One region of the Blastococcus saxobsidens DD2 genome, then DNA from elsewhere that is predicted to be linked to it. Evidence: predicted binding sites of a transcription regulator. Region 1 holds the regulator's gene; the other holds the start of a gene.
What was found. The regulator LexA, encoded in region 1, represses DNA repair genes until DNA is damaged. The targets are predictions, from matches to a motif close to TCGAACANNTGTTCGA.
Positions count from the first base shown of each region.

Region 2: BLASA_RS15825 (HNH endonuclease signature motif containing protein) is a predicted target of LexA. The motif match lies at 2,719-2,734, and genes of this name have one in related genera.

Region 1 is NC_016943.1:3,532,285-3,540,392, forward strand. It holds gene BLASA_RS16705 (vitamin B12-dependent ribonucleotide reductase) at 1-1,084, opposite strand, end outside; gene nrdR (transcriptional regulator NrdR) at 1,229-1,783, opposite strand; gene BLASA_RS16715 (hypothetical protein) at 2,161-2,901, opposite strand; gene BLASA_RS16720 (LysM peptidoglycan-binding domain-containing protein) at 3,027-3,530, opposite strand; gene lexA (transcriptional repressor LexA) at 3,738-4,505, shown strand; gene BLASA_RS16730 (enoyl-CoA hydratase/isomerase family protein) at 4,575-5,363, opposite strand; gene BLASA_RS16735 (ABC transporter permease) at 5,360-7,195, opposite strand; gene BLASA_RS16740 (ABC transporter substrate-binding protein) at 7,251-8,108, opposite strand, start outside.
Region 2 is NC_016943.1:3,327,089-3,335,196, reverse strand. It holds gene BLASA_RS15845 (NUDIX domain-containing protein) at 1-78, shown strand, start outside; gene BLASA_RS15840 (hypothetical protein) at 105-500, shown strand; gene BLASA_RS15835 (ERCC4 domain-containing protein) at 776-1,618, shown strand; gene BLASA_RS15830 (SMP-30/gluconolactonase/LRE family protein) at 1,711-2,610, opposite strand; gene BLASA_RS15825 (HNH endonuclease signature motif containing protein) at 2,751-3,956, shown strand; gene BLASA_RS15820 (hypothetical protein) at 4,277-4,975, shown strand; gene BLASA_RS15815 (DUF5925 domain-containing protein) at 5,031-6,122, opposite strand; gene BLASA_RS15810 (carboxyl transferase domain-containing protein) at 6,218-8,108, shown strand, end outside.

The DNA of each region.
Region 1 (8,108 bases):
GGCCGGTCTCGGGGTTGGTGTGCCAGTCGTTGATCGTGTCGTCGTACTGGATGCCCGGGTCGGCGCACTCCCAGGCGGCCTGGGTGACCTTGCGGAACAGCGTCTTGGCGTCGACGGTCTCGATCACCGAGCCGTCCAGACGGGCGCGCAGACCGAAGGCGGCGCCCTCGTCGACCGCACGCATGAACTCGTCGGAGACGCGGACGGAGTTGTTGGCGTTCTGGTACTGGACGCTGGTGATGTCCTTGCCGCCCAGGTCCATGTCGTACCCGGCGTCGCGCAGCGCGCGGATCTTGTTCTCCTCGCGCGCCTTGGTCTCGATGAACTCCTCGACGTCGGGGTGGTCGATGTCGAGGACGACCATCTTCGCCGCACGTCGGGTGGCGCCACCGGACTTGATGGTCCCGGCGGAGGCGTCGGCGCCGCGCATGAAGCTGACCGGACCGGAGGCCGTGCCACCGGAGGAGAGCAGCTCCTTCGACGAGCGGATGCGGGAGAGGTTCAGGCCGGCACCGGAGCCGCCCTTGAAGATCAGACCCTCCTCGCGGTACCAGTTCAGGATCGAGTCCATCTCGTCGTCGACGGCGAGGATGAAGCAGGCGCTGACCTGCTGCGGCGCGCTCGTGCCGACGTTGAACCAGACGGGGCTGTTGAAGCTGAAGTACTGGTGCAGCAGCATCCAGGTGAGCTCGTGCTCGAAGATCTCGGCGTCGCCCTCGCTGCCGAAGTAGCCGTGCTCGCGGCCGGCCTCGGTGTAGGTCAGCACCACCCGGTCGATGAGCTGGCGCAGGCTGGTCTCCCGCTGCGAGGTGCCGACCGCACCGCGGAAGTACTTCGTGGTGACGATGTTGGTGGCGTTGATGCTCCACTCGGCCGGGAACTCGACCCCGCGCTGCTCGAAGTTGATCGAGCCGTCACGCCAGTTGGTCATGACGACGTCGCGGCGCTCCCAGGTCACCTCGTCGTACGGGTGCACACCGGCGGTGGTGAAAACGCGCTTGATCTTGAGGCCCTTGCCCCGGCTGGGCGCCTTCGCGCTGCGGCGGGTGCGGGCGCCGGCCAAGCGGTCGTCGGTCTCGGTCATGGTGTGGAGCTCTCCCTGGTCGTGTGTCGCATGGTGCTTCGCGGGGCTGCGCGGTGGTGCTGCGCGGTGGCGGATCGGGGGCTGGGGAAGAGCCGCGATCGGTAACTGCTCGAACTGCTGTCTATCGGTGGGCACTGACAGTTCTCAGGTGCCGGCGGCGCCGGCGTCGGCCGTGGGCTGACTGCGCCCACCGCCCCGCCGGCGGACCGGTGGGTCGGTCTGCATGCCCGGCAGCGGCGGGGTGCCCGCGGCGATGTGCCGGGCCCGGAGCTCGGAGATCTCCTTCTCGAAGTCCTCGAGCGAGGTGAAGGCCCGGTACACGCTGGCGAAGCGGAGATACGCCACCTCGTCCAGCTCGCGCAGCGGCCGCAGGATGGCCAGCCCCACCTCGTGGCTGGGCACCTCGGCGGCGCCGGTGGCGCGGATGGCGTCCTCGACCTGCTGGGCGAGGAGTTTCAGCTGGTCCTCGTCGACGGGGCGCCCCTGGCAGGCGCGCCGGACGCCGGCGACCACCTTGCTGCGGTTGAACGGCTCGCTGACGCCGTTGCGCTTGACGACGGCGAGCACCGCCTCCTCGACGGTGGTGAACCGCCGCCCGCAGTTCGGGCAGGACCGACGGCGCCGGGTGGTGGCGCCCTCGTCGGCCTCGCGGGAGTCGATGACCCGGCTGTCGGGGTTGTGGCAGAACGGGCAACGCACGGTGGTTCACCTCCTCCCTCCGGGTGCCCCGCCCCCGGCCGGCTGTGGACCCCCCTGGGGACATCCGGTGGATGCTCGGGGGAGAACCTGAGGAAGGGCCTGTGGACGGGCTTACAGCTCTGTAACTACTAGATGTAGGGGAACCCTAGGACGGGCCACACAAGATGTGCAAGTGATCGTTTCCCCGGCGTGTTCCGCCCCGACCCGCCCGTGCGCACGCGGAACACCGGTCCCCTCCAGTCACACGACACGCCGGGGCGACGCGCGGAACAGTTGCCGGAGGACGCGCCGGTCCCCCTCCCCCGGCGCTCGCACCCGGGCATGCCGACGGCGCCGGGCCCCGTGGGGTCCGGCGCCGTCGAATGCGACGCCTGGCGTCAGACGCTGCTGCACGGACCCTTCACCCGGGGGCGGCGGGAGTGCGGCACCTGGTCACCCAGGCGCATGGGGCGGGTCAGCAGGTCACCGTCCAGATCGGCCGGAGGCGTCCACCCCCGGCCCACCGACGACACCTCCACGGGAAGCGCCGTACGAGCCGACGGGACCGGCCGGGCGGTGGTCTCGGGGCACTCGTCCCGCCGTGCGGGCGCCACCTCGGCTCCGGCTCCGCCGACGGCGGGGAACAGCCCCGTGTCAGCAGCCCGATGCCGCCCGGCGGCCACGTCCACCGCCTCACCGGAGGCGCGGTGGCGCCCCGGCGCGGGCACCGGCGTGGAGGAGGCATGGGCCAGGTGGACGTCGGCCTCCTCCGGTGCGCGCCGTCGTCCCCCGGCGCGGGCCGGAGCGGGCCGCCGGAGGTGGTCCCGCTTCAGGGGAAGGCTGGCAGTGGTGTCGTGGTCGTGTGCCGGAGCGGCGGCGGGCAGGGCCTGCGTCACCGCGACCACCGGGGCGGCCTGCGGGGCCGGCGAGCGCTCGGGCAGCCGCAACGTCGCCAGGTCGGTCCACGTCGTCTGCTCGATCCCGTCCACGACCGCCCGGACCCACACCTGGCACGTGCCGGTGTCGTCATGTCGCCAGCCCAGCAGCTCCCCCGCCCACCAGGCACCTGCCTGGTAGACCTCGACGACCTGGGGCTGACTGGCGAACACGGCTGCTCGGTTCTCCACGACGCTCGACACGGGAGGACCGTATGCGCCTCGTCGCGACAGAGCGTGAACGTGCTCGCACTCAGGGTTGACGAAGTCGGCCGGTCGCATTGTGCAGCTGTCCTCGCGGGGCCGTTCGACCGCCCACCGCGAGGAGCTCAGGGGAGCTCGAGCACCTGACCGGGCTCGATGGAAGCGCTGTCCAGGCCGTTGAGCAGCTGGATCCCGTCGATCACCTCGCGAACGTCCCGCTCCCCTGCCACTCCGCTCGCGATGGACCAGAGCGTGTCGCCCGGCTCGACGATGACGCTGCTGGTGCCCATGAGCTCCAGGCGCTCTGCGTCGTCACTCAGCAGCGCACCGGCGGCTGCGGCGATCCCCGTGACCACGAGGAGCAGCAGGACCACCACCAGGCGCCGGCCCCGTGCGGTCAACCGCAGCGGCGGGGCCTGCGGGCCGGCCGTCCGGCGCGGCACCGGTCGGACCGCCTCGGGGTCCGGCGACAAGGCGACCGAGCGACGTCGCGGCGCCGGCGGGACCGCGTACGCGGCGGGTACCGGCGGCAGCGCCCGGAGATGCCGCGCGGAGGGCGCCGCGCCGGCGACCCGGCCCTCCACCCCCACCTCGCCGCCATGCGCCAACAGTGCACGAGTGCTCGCCATCGCTGTCCACCTCTCGCCGGCCGACGCCCGTCGACCCGAACACACGTTCGATTCGAACGTCTGTCCGATGTGTACCGGATGCCACCGACAGATGCGACGCGACACGACGATCTTCGAACACCTGTTTGAACTGTCCGGCGATCGGCGTTACGGTTCCTCCGACGACCAGGGCTGAGCAGCTGCACGGGCAGCCGGCGAGGAGGAGACGTGACGGACTCGAGTGGGACGTCCGGCGGCCGACGTGGCACCGCGGGCACCACACCGGACCCGGCCGGCGATTCGGCGTCGGTGCGCACCTTCCCCGACCGGAGCGCCGACGGCGACGGCCTGACCCAGCGGCAACGCCGGGTGCTGGAGGTGATCCGCGACTCCATCGAGCGTCGCGGCTACCCGCCGTCCGTCCGGGAGATCGGTGAGGCCGTCGGCCTCTCCTCCGCCTCGTCGGTCGCCCACCAGCTGTCGGTCCTGCAGAAGAAGGGCTGGCTGCGCCGCGACCCCAACCGGCCCCGGGCCCTCGACGTGCGTCTTCCCGGCGAGGCCGGCCGCAGCGCGACCGCGGTCGTCGAGCCGCCGGCGCTCGGGGACGGCGACCGGGCGTCGGCGCCCGCGTACGTGCCGCTGGTCGGGCGGATCGCGGCCGGTGGCCCGGTCCTCGCCGAGCAAGCGGTGGAAGACGTCTTCCCCCTCCCGCGCGAGCTCGTCGGCGAGGGCACGGTCTTCATGCTCAAGGTGGCCGGTGACTCGATGGTCGAGGCAGCCATCTGCGACGGCGACTGGGTCGTGGTGCGTCAGCAGCCCACGGCGGAGAACGGTGAGATCGTGGCCGCCATGATCGACGGCGAGGCGACGGTCAAGACGTACAAGCGCCGGGACGGGCACGTGTGGCTGCTGCCGCACAACTCCGCCTACGAGCCCATCCCGGGCGATGAGGCGACGATCCTCGGCCGGGTGGTCAGCGTCCTCCGCCGGGTCTGATCCCGGAACGGCCGACGGCGGGTCCGTCCTCCGGAGAGGTCGGACCCGCCGTTGACGTCCGAGGATCGATCAGCGCCGGTTGTAGTCGCCGTCCCGCTTCTCGAAGAAGGCCCGGAGCGCCTCCTGGTGGTCCTCGGTACGGAACATCTCCAGGAACCGCTTGGTCTGCAGCGCCTGTCCCTGGGCGAAGTCCATCTCGAAGGCCCCCGTCACCGCCTCCTTCGTGACCTCGACCGACAGCGGGGCACGCGTGGCGATGCGCTGCGCCTTCGCCAGCGCGGCAGGCATCAGATCGGCCGGCTCGTGGACCTCGGTCACCAGTCCCCAGTTGAGCGCCTGCTGGGCGGTGTAGCGGGCGCCGGTCAGCAGGATCTCCTTGGCCGGGCCGAGCCCGATCACGCGGGGCAGGCGCCAGAAGCTGACGATGAGACCGACGTTCACGCCGGCGGCCACGAAGAACGCGTCCGTGGACGCGATGCGGATGTCGCAGCAGAGGGAGAACTCCAGCCCCCCGCCGATCGTCGCCCCGTTGATGGCCGCGATGACCGGCGCGCGGAAGTGCTGGACTCCGTTGAGCACCCGGCTGAACTCGGCGAGGTAGTCGGTCAGCTGCTCGTCGCTCATGGACTGGTCCTCGCCCAGGTGCGCTCCCGCGGTGAAGGCGCGGCCCTCACCGGTGATCACCAGGCACCGGACGTTCTCGTCGGCGTCCAGGATGTCCAGCGCCTTCATGAAGGACCGCCGGCTCTCCCAGCTGAAGGTGTTGGAGGGAGGGCTGTCCAGCGTGAGGACGGCGATGTGCGGGGTCTCGTAGCGCAGGTGGACGCCGCTACCGACATCGGTGGTGGTCACGGTCATGCTGCTTCCTCCGGGGGTGTGTTGAGTGCGACGGACGGGGAACGGCGGGACCGCCGGGGGGACTCGCCGGGTTTGCGGTCGAGCAGCCGCATCGCGACCACGGTCACCACGATGTTGATCAGGAGGATCACCACGGAGAGCGCGCCGACCCGCTGGTACAGCGACTCGCTGGCCAGGTTGTAGAGCACCGTGGCGACCGTCGGATTGGCGCCGGTGTAGAGGAACACCGACATCTCGAGCTCCCTGAAGAGGAGCACGAAGTTGAGCAGTCCCGCGGCCAGGAGGGAGGGCCGCAGCAGCGGGACGGTGATCCGCCGCCAGGTGCGCGCCCAGGAGGCGCCCAGGCTGCGGGAGGCCTCCTCCACCTCCGCACCGATCTGACCCATGCCGGCGTGGACGTAGGCGAACGTCAACGGCAGTGCGCTGCCCGTGTAGGCGATCAGCAGGATCGTCAGCGTCCCGCCCAGCCCGAACGGCTGGGCGGCGTAGGCGATGATCAATCCGATGCCGAGGACCGCCCCCGGGAAGGCCAGCGGCGCGGCCATGGCACCGACGATCACCGCGTTGCTGCGTGCCTTGGTGCGGTGCACCAACCACGAGGCGAGCAGCGCCACGGCCAGGGCCAGCAGGGTGCCGCCGATCGCCAGCGCGAAGCTGTTGCCCATGGCGGCGGCGATGAGCGGCCGGCCGAAGACCTCTTCGTAGTTGCCGGTCAGGGTGAAGTTGTCCCACCCGAGAGGACGGCCCAGGGCCTTGCGGAAGGACGTCACCAGCAGCATGCCGAACGGCATGACCAGGCTCAGCACCACGACGGCCACGCAGAACGCCACCGCCGGGTAGCGACCGGCTCCCAGGTGCGTGACGTCCTGCCGGCCCGGCTTGCCCCCGATGACGGTGAACTTCCTGCCGCCCACGAGCTTTCGCTGGATGAGCAGCAGCGCCGCGATGATGACGAGGATCGGCACGGAGATCACCGCGGCCACCTCGATCCGCGGCGGGAACTGCATGAGGCTCAGCAGCACGGTCGGGATGGTCTGGAAACCGGTCGGTGCGCCGAGGATCGCCACCGGGCCGAAGATGATCGCCGAGGAGACGAACACCAGGATCGAGCCGGCGATCAGGGCCGGCGCGATGACGGGGAACGTCACCGTCCGCAGCACCCGCCAGCGGGAGGCGCCGAGGCTCGCCGCGGCCTGCTCCAGTGCGGGGTCGATGCCCTCGAGGGCCGCTGACACGGGCAGGAAGACCAGCGGGTAGAGGAACAGCGACAGGACGAAGATGATTCCCCACGGGGTGAAGATGTCGAACGGTGACTCCTCCAGGCCGAAGATCGACATCAGCGTGGTGTTCAGGACGCCGTTGCGCGGCCCGAGCAGGAGCACCCACCCCAGCGCGGCGATGAAGCTGGGTGCCGCGAAGGTGAGGACGGCGCTGCCGCGGAAGAACCGCCGCATCGGCATGTCCGTGCGCACGGTGAACCAGGCCAGCGGCAGGCCGACGAGGAAGCTGCCCAGCACCGTGCCGCAGGCGATCCAGAGCGAGTTGCGGATGGCCTCGAGCAACAGGGGTTCGGTGCCCAGCAACGCGTAGTTCGACAGGGTCAACCCGCCGTCGTCGGCCACGAAGCTCTGCCCGAACACCTGCGCGATCGGATAGCCCACCAGGGCCAGCAGCGCCAGCACCCACACCAGGCGCATGGCGCGCTCGAAACCGGTCGACCGACGTCGGCGCGGCGCCCGGCCGGGGGGTGGCCCCCCGGCCGGGCCGGCCGCCGACCGCTCGCGCGGATCGGCGCCCGGCACCGTCGACGTCGCGGGGCCGCTCAGGGTCACGGCCCGCTCCCTTCGCACGGGCCGGCGAGCGCGCCGGCCCGTACCGCGTCCGTGCTCACCGGTTGAACAGTTCGGCGAAGCGGGCCACCACCTGGTCTCCCCGGGCAGCGATCTCCTCGAGATCGGCGGGAAGGAGCGTGGCGTCGGAGAGGTCGGCACCTTCCGCCGGCTGCGGAGCGCCCTCCAGCACGCTGCGCCCGCCGAGCTCGACCAGCGCGTTCTGGAAGTCCTCGCTGAGCTGGTACTGCATCAGGAGCTTCGCGGCGTTGGGCCGCGGGGCGTCGGTCAGCATCGCCAGCTCGCTGGTGAAGGTCGGCACGCCGTCCTCCATGAAGGCGATCTCCAGCGGCTCGCCCTCCGCGGCGGCACTGAGCACCGCGGACTCGATCGCCGGGACACCGATGTCGGCCTCGCCGGTGAGCACCAGCTGCGCCAGGGCCAGGCTGCTGTCGGTGACGATCACATCGCGTTCGGCCAGCTGCGCGAGCCACTCCTCCCCGTAGAGGCCGGTGAGCGTCGTGTAGAACGCGAGCGCGGTACCCGACGCCCCCGGGTCGGAGCTCACGATCGTGCCCTCCGTCGAGGAGGCGAACTCCTCCCACGTGGTGGGCAGGTCTGCGGGGTCGGTGCTGGCGCCGTTGTACATGATCCCGAGGGGCACGAGGCTGTAGGGCACCTGCGGGTTGTCGGGATCGTCCAGGCCGTCGATGATCTCGTCGGCGTTGGGGATCTCGGGCTCGGTGATGATCCCCTCGTCCGCCCACTGCTGCAGCGTGTCCGGGTCGGTGAGGCTGACCACGTCGGCGTTGAGAGAGCCGCTCGCCAGTTCGGCGGAGATGGAGTTGGCGACCGAGCCGGAGTCCTCCCGGGTGAAGGTCACCTCGACGTCGAAGAGCTCCTGCATCCGCTGCTG
Region 2 (8,108 bases), 210 kb from region 1:
CTTCCCACCGCCCGCACGAAGATCGTTCCGGGCCAGGTGCCCTTCCTCGATCGGCTGGCCACCCACCTCGCCGGTTGAGCCGGCCACCCCGAGAGGAGCTGCAGATGCATCCCGTCCTCGCCCGCTACCTCGACGAGCGGCCATGGTCGCAGGGGCGCACGCGTCGCATGGTGGCCGGGCTGCACATCCTGCAGGAGCTCGCCCGGACGGGTGTCCGGCCGGTGACCTACAAGGAGTTCGCGGAACAGTTGCAGCCGGGGCTGGCGCCGCTCGCGGCGGGCCGGGTGCTGGCCGACATCGGCGAGTTCTGCACCGACGCCGGCTGGCCGAACGTCACCTGCTTCGTCGTCTCCGCCGCCACGGGCGAGTGCTCGCCCGGCTGCCGGCAGATCGGCGACGAGGGCCCGGTCGTCGCCCGGGAGCGGGCCCGGCTCGCGTACGGGGTGCACGGCGGCGGGCCATTGGTCGACCCGGCCACGGTGGACGCGACCGGGCGGTGATCGCCGACCTCGCCATGCGGTCGCCGACCTCACCCTGCAGCGCGGGGTCGGCGACCGCCCGGTGAGTCCGGTGGCCCCTGGGTAGGTCGTGCCACGGCCGGATCCTGCCGTCGTCCCTCCCGGGTGGCGTCCCGCCAGGCCGGTGCGCCGTGCCAGGCTGAGCTCGTGGTCGACGACCTGCTGGTGGCACGCAATCCCGACCCCGGGTCGGCGCTGCCCTATCTGGTGCGCATCCCGCTCGGTCCGGCCGGGGTCGTGGTGAAGGCGAAGGAGCCGTGGCCCGGGCGAGCAAGGTCTACTGCCACCGGGCGGACGAGTGGCCGGCGGACGCCGAGATCGTCGAGCGGCACGCGGTCCGGTCGTGCTCGCGCCGCGGTCCCGCGATCGACCTGGTGCTGGCGCGGGCCCGGGAGAACCGCTCACAACTGGTCGTCACCAGGGCCCGCGGCCGCGAGATGATCTTTTGGCAGTCGCCCCGGACGACGAAGCAGGCCCGGCCCGGGGTGCACCTGCCCACCGCCCGCGCACACGGGCAGGTGCTCGACATCCTGGTCGACAGCGGTGAGAAGTACCCCTACGCGTTCGGTGCCCAGCAGGCCACCACCCGGCGGCGGCGGCTGGCCGCCGGCGACTACGCCGTCGAACGCGACGGCGCCGTCGTCGCCGCCGTCGAGCGCAAGACCCTGGAGGACCTCGCCGGCAGCCTGCTGTCCGGGAAGCTGACCTATGCCCTCGCTGACCTCACGGCGCTGCCCCGCGCCGCCGTGGTGGTCGAGGACCGCTACAGCCGGCTGTTCAAGCTCCCGCACACCCCGGGCGCCCGCGTCGCCGAGGCGTTGGCCGAGGCTCAAGCACGCTTTCCCTCGGTGCCGATCGTCTTCTGCGAAACCAGGCCGCTGGCGCAGGAATGGGTCTACCGCTGGCTCGGCGCCTGTCTCGCCGAGCTCGGGGCGGCACGGTCGACCGCGGACCTGGAGGACTCCTTCACACCCGGTAACCCGGTGCCGGAGGCGCCACGGACGTCGGCCCAGATCCGGGCCTGGGCTCGAGCGCAGGGCATCGAGGTCAGCGACCGCGGGCGCATCCCGGCCGACGTCCTCCGCCAACTACAGGGGTAGCTCCAGGCCGCCATGGCCGCGACGCTGCGGCCCGAGCTCAGCGGGGCGCCGTGCTGAGCGGCTGCCGCGGTTCACCGCTTGGCACCGGCCGGTCAGGGGAAGCCGGCGTGCGGGACGGCGACCTCCGTCGTCACCAGCACCGCCTCGCGCACCGGTGCGCGGGTGTGCTCGTAGAAGTCCGGGGCGCAGCACATCAGCAGCTGGCGGCCGTCGTCCCCACCGAGCGCGCAGGCGAAGACCCCCATCCCGTCCGGGGCCGGGATCTCCTCGGCGATCGCGCCACCGGCTGCGACCCGGAGGACGCGGGAGTTCAGCCCGTCGGCGAGCCAGACGTGGCCCTCGGCGTCCATCGTGCAGCCGTCGGGTGCGACCACGACCTGCCCGATGAGCTCCTCGACCGAGTTCCCCACCGGCTCCGCCCCGAACGACGCCCACACCCGCCGGCCCGACAGCGAGCCGTCCGCGGCGATGTCGAAGGCGGTGAACCGGTTGCCCCAGGTCTCGCCGACGATCAGCGTTCCGCCGTCCGGGGTGATCACCGAGCCGTTCGGGAACCGCAGGTCCTCGGCCACCACGGTCACGGTGCCGTCGGGGTCGACCCGCTTCACCGACGCGGACGCCGGCGCACCGCCGCCCATGAGGTCGAAGCCGAAGTCGCCGACGAACGCCCGGCCGGACGCGTCGACCACCATGTCGTTGAGGTGCCCGCCGCAGACGTCGGAGAGGTCGGCGTGCGTCGACACCCGGCCGTCGGTCACGCGCAGCAGCCGGTGGTCCTTCATCGACACGACCAGCAGCGAGCCGCCGGGCAGCCAGCCCAGCCCGGACGGCTGGTTCTCCACCTCGACGACGACGGTCTCGCCGCCCTCGGGTGCCACCCGGCTGACCGTGTGGCGGTAGAAGTCCGACGCCCACCAGGCGCCGCCGTGCCACCGCGGCCCCTCGAAGTACGAACCGCCCTCCAGCACCGTCCGGAACGCTCGCTCTGCCATGCCTCCGGACGCTACGACGTCCCGGCGGTCAACACGACCGGAGCAACCGTGGACGGCCTCCTGACCTGTGGATTCGTGTCGCGGCCTGTCACTGGCCAGGAGTAGCATTCGTACATCAGTTCGAGCGGCGAGGAGGTGTCGTGAGCGAGCTGCAGTCGGCCCTCGACGCCCTGGCCGCGGACGACGTCCGGAGTCTGCCGCCGCGCCAGCAGCTGGACGAGATCACCGAGCTGCTCGAGGCGCGCAACCGCATCGACGCGCAGCTCGCCCGCCGGGTCCGGGCCGCGGAACTGCAGCAGGCGCCCGAGGACGACGGCATGAGGTCGATGCAGTCGTGGCTGCGCGGTCGCGGCCGGTTGAGTGCTGCGGCCGCCGGTCAGCTCGTCCGCAACGGCCGGGCGCTGGACCACCTGCCGGCACTCGCCGCCGCCTTCGCCGAGGGTGCCGTGACGGCCGAGCAGGTCGCCGTCGTCGCGCCGGTCGTGAAGGAGGACCGGCGGACGGCGGCGCTCGCGCTGGGTGTCGACCTCGCGGATCTGGATGAGGTGTTCACCGCGGTCGCCGCCTCCCGCGACATCCGGCAGCTGGGCCGGGTGGTGCAGCACTACCTCGCCCGGCTCGACCCCGACGGGCCCGAGCCGGATCCCACCGAGGAGCGGGGGCTGACCCTCTCGACATTCTCGGACGGCACGGTGGTCATTCGCGGCCAGCTCGACGCCGTCGGCGGGGAGAAGCTGCAGGCGGCGCTGGAGGCGGTCGTCCAGGCCGACCGTCCGAAGGGTGACCTGCGCACCCGCGCCCAGCAGCTCGCCGACGCGCTGGTCCAGCTCGCCGACAACCAGCTCGCCTCCGGCCACCTGCCGTTCCTGCGCACGGTCAAGCCGACCGTCGTCGTCACCATCACCTCCACCGACCTGTTCGACCCGGCTCCCGGCCCGGCCAGCGCCACCACCGCGTTCGGGAGCCTGCTGTCGGCCGCCAAGGTCCGCCAGCTGGCCTGCGACGGCAGTGTTGTCCCGGTCCTGGTCGACGGCGACGGCCTCCCGCTGGACATGGGACGCACCAAGCGGGTCTATCCGCCGCACCTCCGCCGGGCCGTCGAGCTCCGCGACGACACCTGCGTCTTCGCCGGCTGCGGTGCGCCGAAGTACTGGTGCGAGGTGCACCACCTGATCCACTGGCTCTTCGGCGGTGAGACGTCGCTGGAGAACGGCGCCCTGCTGTGCGAACGGCACCACACCAACGTCCATCACGGGTTCCGGATCGAGCGAGATAGCCAGGGCCGATGGCACACCTATCGGCCCGACGGCACCGAGATCCTGATCGGCACAGCGCTCGCCTCCTGAGCCGTGCCGTACCCGGTCGCGGGGTCCAGCGGGTGGTCACGAGCGGGTGAGCGGCCGTCGCGCGTATGGGTGACGGGGCGAGCCCGTTTCTCACCCCTCCGAGGGGGATATCAGCACTTTCCGTAACCAACGGCCCGCATGGACGGTGCGCGCTCCTAGCCTTTGGTCGCTCACCGTCACCGGAGTTCCGCCCAGGCAGGCTTCGATCAGTCGCACGACGGTGGCGTTCCACGGGGGGATCTGCGACGCGGCGTGAGCCGTTGCGTCTGCACCCCACGGAAGACCGGCGGGGGTGCGGCCCGCCACGGGGGGGACACGCTGTGGCTGCACGGACGTCGAAGGACGAACGGTTCGACCCGTCGTACCGCTCGCTGCCCGTCTACTGGCCCGTCCGCTGGCGGCTCGTGTGGAGCGCCCGCAGCGACCGGCGCGCGGGCCTGCCCATCGGCCTGAACGCCGACACGACCACGGTGCTGCGCGACCTCGTCGCCCGCCGGGACGACGCCTGCGAGCACGAGCGCACCCGGTACTACGCCGACATCCGGGCCATCGACGTGCGCCTGGCCGAGATCGATAGCCAGCTCACCGCCCTGCAGCGCGACCTGGCCGTCCGTACCGAGCAGGCCATCCGCGCCGCCGTCCGGCCGACCGAACAGGAGCTGAACCGCCGCAAGCAGGGGGAGGGGGACGTCCCCGCCGAGCTGGTCCGCCAGCGGCGCGCCACCGAGCACCGGCGGACCGTCGAGGCGGCCAAGAGCGAGCAGCTCGAGGCCCAGCTCCGGCTCGACGCCACCCTCGCCGAGGAGGCGCAGCTGGAGGTCCGCCGGCAGAACCGGGCCGATGTCGCCCGCTCCCGCGTGCTCCGCCTCGTCGAGTACGCCGACCGGCTTGCCGCCGTCTACCGGCGCGCCCTCATCCGCCGCCACCCGCAGCGTGAAGCCCTCGTCACGAGCTGGATTAGTACGCTCGCCGCGCCACCGGCCTGGGTGCTCACCGACGACCTCACGCCGAGCAGGTGACGGCGGGCGGTCTCACCGCCGCCGGGACCGGATCGCCTGCGACGGACGTCGTGGGTCACAGGTAGCCACCGACCTCCTGCGCGAAGGCGTGCGCCGGGTGCGTGCGCTCCTCGCGGATCGCGTACAGCTCCGCCAGCGTCATCGGCCGCTCGGGGGCATCGGTCGACCCGCCCAGCCACGCCTGCGCCTCGGCCGGCGAGAGGCGCTCGAACTCCACCTGGCTCAGGCAGCGGCCCGGCCGGGTGACAGCCGGGTGCAACCGGCCGACGTCCTCGTTCGTCGTGAGCAGCACCAGCACCTGGAGGCCGTGCCCGAGGATGCCGTCGCACAGGTTGAGCAGCCGGCCGAGCGATGCGCCGGCACGTGCCTTGGCGTCGGACCGCAGGTAGTCGTCGCAGTCCTCGGCGACGACCAGGCGCCAGCGCCCGTCGTCGTCCTCGTCCTCGTCGATCCCGGCCACCTGCAGCAGGTACTGCGGCTCGGCGAACAGCCGCTCCGGGTCCATCACGTAGTGCGGCCGGCACCAGTCCGCCCACTCGCGGCTGAGCGCACGCACCGCCGTGGTCTTGCCCGTACCGGGCTCCCCGTGCCAGAGCACCAGCCGCCCGACCCGGCCGGACATGTCCCGTGCCGCCATGAGCGGGACCAGCGACTGCCTCGTCCGCCCCGCGTAGTTCGCCGCGGCGTCGGCCCACGCCGGTGCGGTGACGTGGCGGGAGGACTCCGAGCCGCCTCCCTGCGCGTAGGACCAGAAGGCCATCTGCACCTCACCCTCGGGTGCCGTCGCCACCAGCTCCGCCCCCGCGACGACGTGCGCCACCAGCTCCTCGACGGCGGACACGTTCGCACCCACCACCTCGACCGTCGTCATCCGGTGCTGCACCTCCACCTTCGCCAGCAGGCCCGGGAGCGCCACCACGACGGCGCGGCTGCTCCCGTCCTTGCGGTCGAGACGGACGACCGCTTCCTCGGGCAGCAGGTCGAGCGGATCACCGGCGGCACCGGTCACCTCGCCGGTCCGCTGGTAGGGCATGCCGCCGTCCCACTGGGCCTGCAGCAGCATGCCGCCGGCGAGGTCGAAGCGGTCGAGCCACAGACCGGGCTGCAGGAAGCGGTGCGGAGGAGGGAGCGCGGGGTCGTCGGTCACGGGACTCCAGGCGTTCGAGGGGTGCGCCGGACGGTAACCCGCAGGTACGTCGGAACGGGGACGCGAGTGCCTGCGGGCCGTGCGAGCATCGCCGGGTGCCTCGCCTGCTGATCGCCAACCGCGGTGAGATCGCCGTCCGCATCGCCCGGGCCGCGGCCGCCGAGGGCATCACCTCGGTCGCCGTCACCGCCGCCGACGAGCCGGACGCGCCGCACCTCGCCGCCGCCGACGAGGCCTACGTGCTCGCCGGCAGCGGTCCGGCCGCCTACCTCGATGCCGCCGACGTCGTGCGGGCGGCGCTCGCCACCGGCTGCGACCTCGTCCACCCCGGCTACGGCTTCCTCTCCGAGACCACGGACCTGCCGGAGGCCTGCGCGGACGCCGAGCTGACCGTGGTCGGCCCGCGGCAGGACACCCTCGCCGTCCTGGGCGACAAGGCAGCGGCCCGGGACGCCGCCGTCGCCGCCGGTGTCCCCGTGCCGCGGGGTGGCGACGGCGACCCGGCAACCGTCGCCGGCCTCCTCGAGCGCACCGGCGCCGTCATGCTCAAGGCCCGGTTCGGCGGCGGCGGCCGGGCCACCCGCATCCTCCGCCGGGGCGACGACGTGGCGGCTGCCGTGGCCGAGGTGTCCGACGAGGCCCGCGTCGCCTTCGGCACCGGGGCACTGCTGGCCGAGGAGCTGGTCGAGAGCGCCCGGCACATCGAGGTCCAGGTGCTCGGGGACGCGCACGAGCACGTCGTCGTCCTCGGCGACCGCGACTGCTCGCTGCAGCGCCGGCGGCAGAAGGTCGTCGAGATCGCCCCGGCGCCCGACCTCCCCGACGACGTCCGGAAGCAGCTGCACCGGTCCGCGGCGGCACTGGCTGCCCAGGTCGGTCTGCGCGGCCTCGCCACGGTGGAGTTCCTGGTCCGGCCCGGGTCCTACGTGTTCCTCGAGTGCAACCCGCGGCTGCAGGTGGAGCACACCGTCACCGAGGAGACCCTGGGCCTGGACCTGGTCCGGCTGCAGCTCCGGGTCGCCACCGGCGCCACGCTTCCCATCCTCGGCCTCGCCGACGGCGCGCCCCGGCCGGTCGGCTGGGCGGTGCAGGCGCGGGTGAACGCGGAGACGCTCAGCGCCGACGGCGCCGTCGTCCCCTCCGCCGGGACGATCACCGGGCTCGTGCTCCCCGGCGGTCCGGGCGTGCGGGTCGACACCGCTGCCCGCCCCGGCACCGAGCAGAGCCCGCGCTTCGACCCGCTGCTGGCCAAGGTGGTCGTGCACGAGCGGCACGGGAGCCTCGCCGACGCGCTGCGCCACCTCGACCGTGCGCTGGCCGAGACCCGCGTCGACGGCGTCGCCACCAACACCGCCTTCCTCCGCGCGCTGCTGACCCACCCCCACGTCGCGGGCGCGACCACCACGTTCGTCGACGACCACCTCGCCGACCTGGCCGGGGACACCGTCGAGGTCGAGCAGGGCGAGGGGCTGCGCGCCCCCGTGCCGGGCACCGTCGTCGCCGTCGAGGCCGGGCCCGGGAGCGCCGTCGAGCCCGGGGGAGCGGTGGTCGTCCTCGAGGCGATGAAGATGGAGCACGTCGTCGCGCTCCCGTCCGGCGGCACCGTGCGCAGCGTCGCGGTGCGGGTCGGCGACACCGTCCGGCAGGGCCAGCTGCTCGCCGACGTCGAGCACTTCCAGCCCGGGGAGCAGGAGGCGGCGCGGGAGCTCGACCTCGATGCCGACCGTCCGGACCTGGCGGAGGTGCGCCGCCGGCACGAGACGGGGCTGGACGAGCACCGCGCCGAGGCCGTCGCCAGGCGGCACGCGCAGGGCCGGCGGACCGCGCGGGAGATTCTGGCCGACCTCGTCGACGAGGGCAGCTTCCTGGAGTACGGGCCGCTCGTCTTCGCTGCCCAGGAACGTCGCCGGAGCAAGGAAGAACTGCAGGAGCGCACCCCGGCCGACGGGGTGGTGGGCGGGCTCGCGGACGTCAACGGCGACCTGG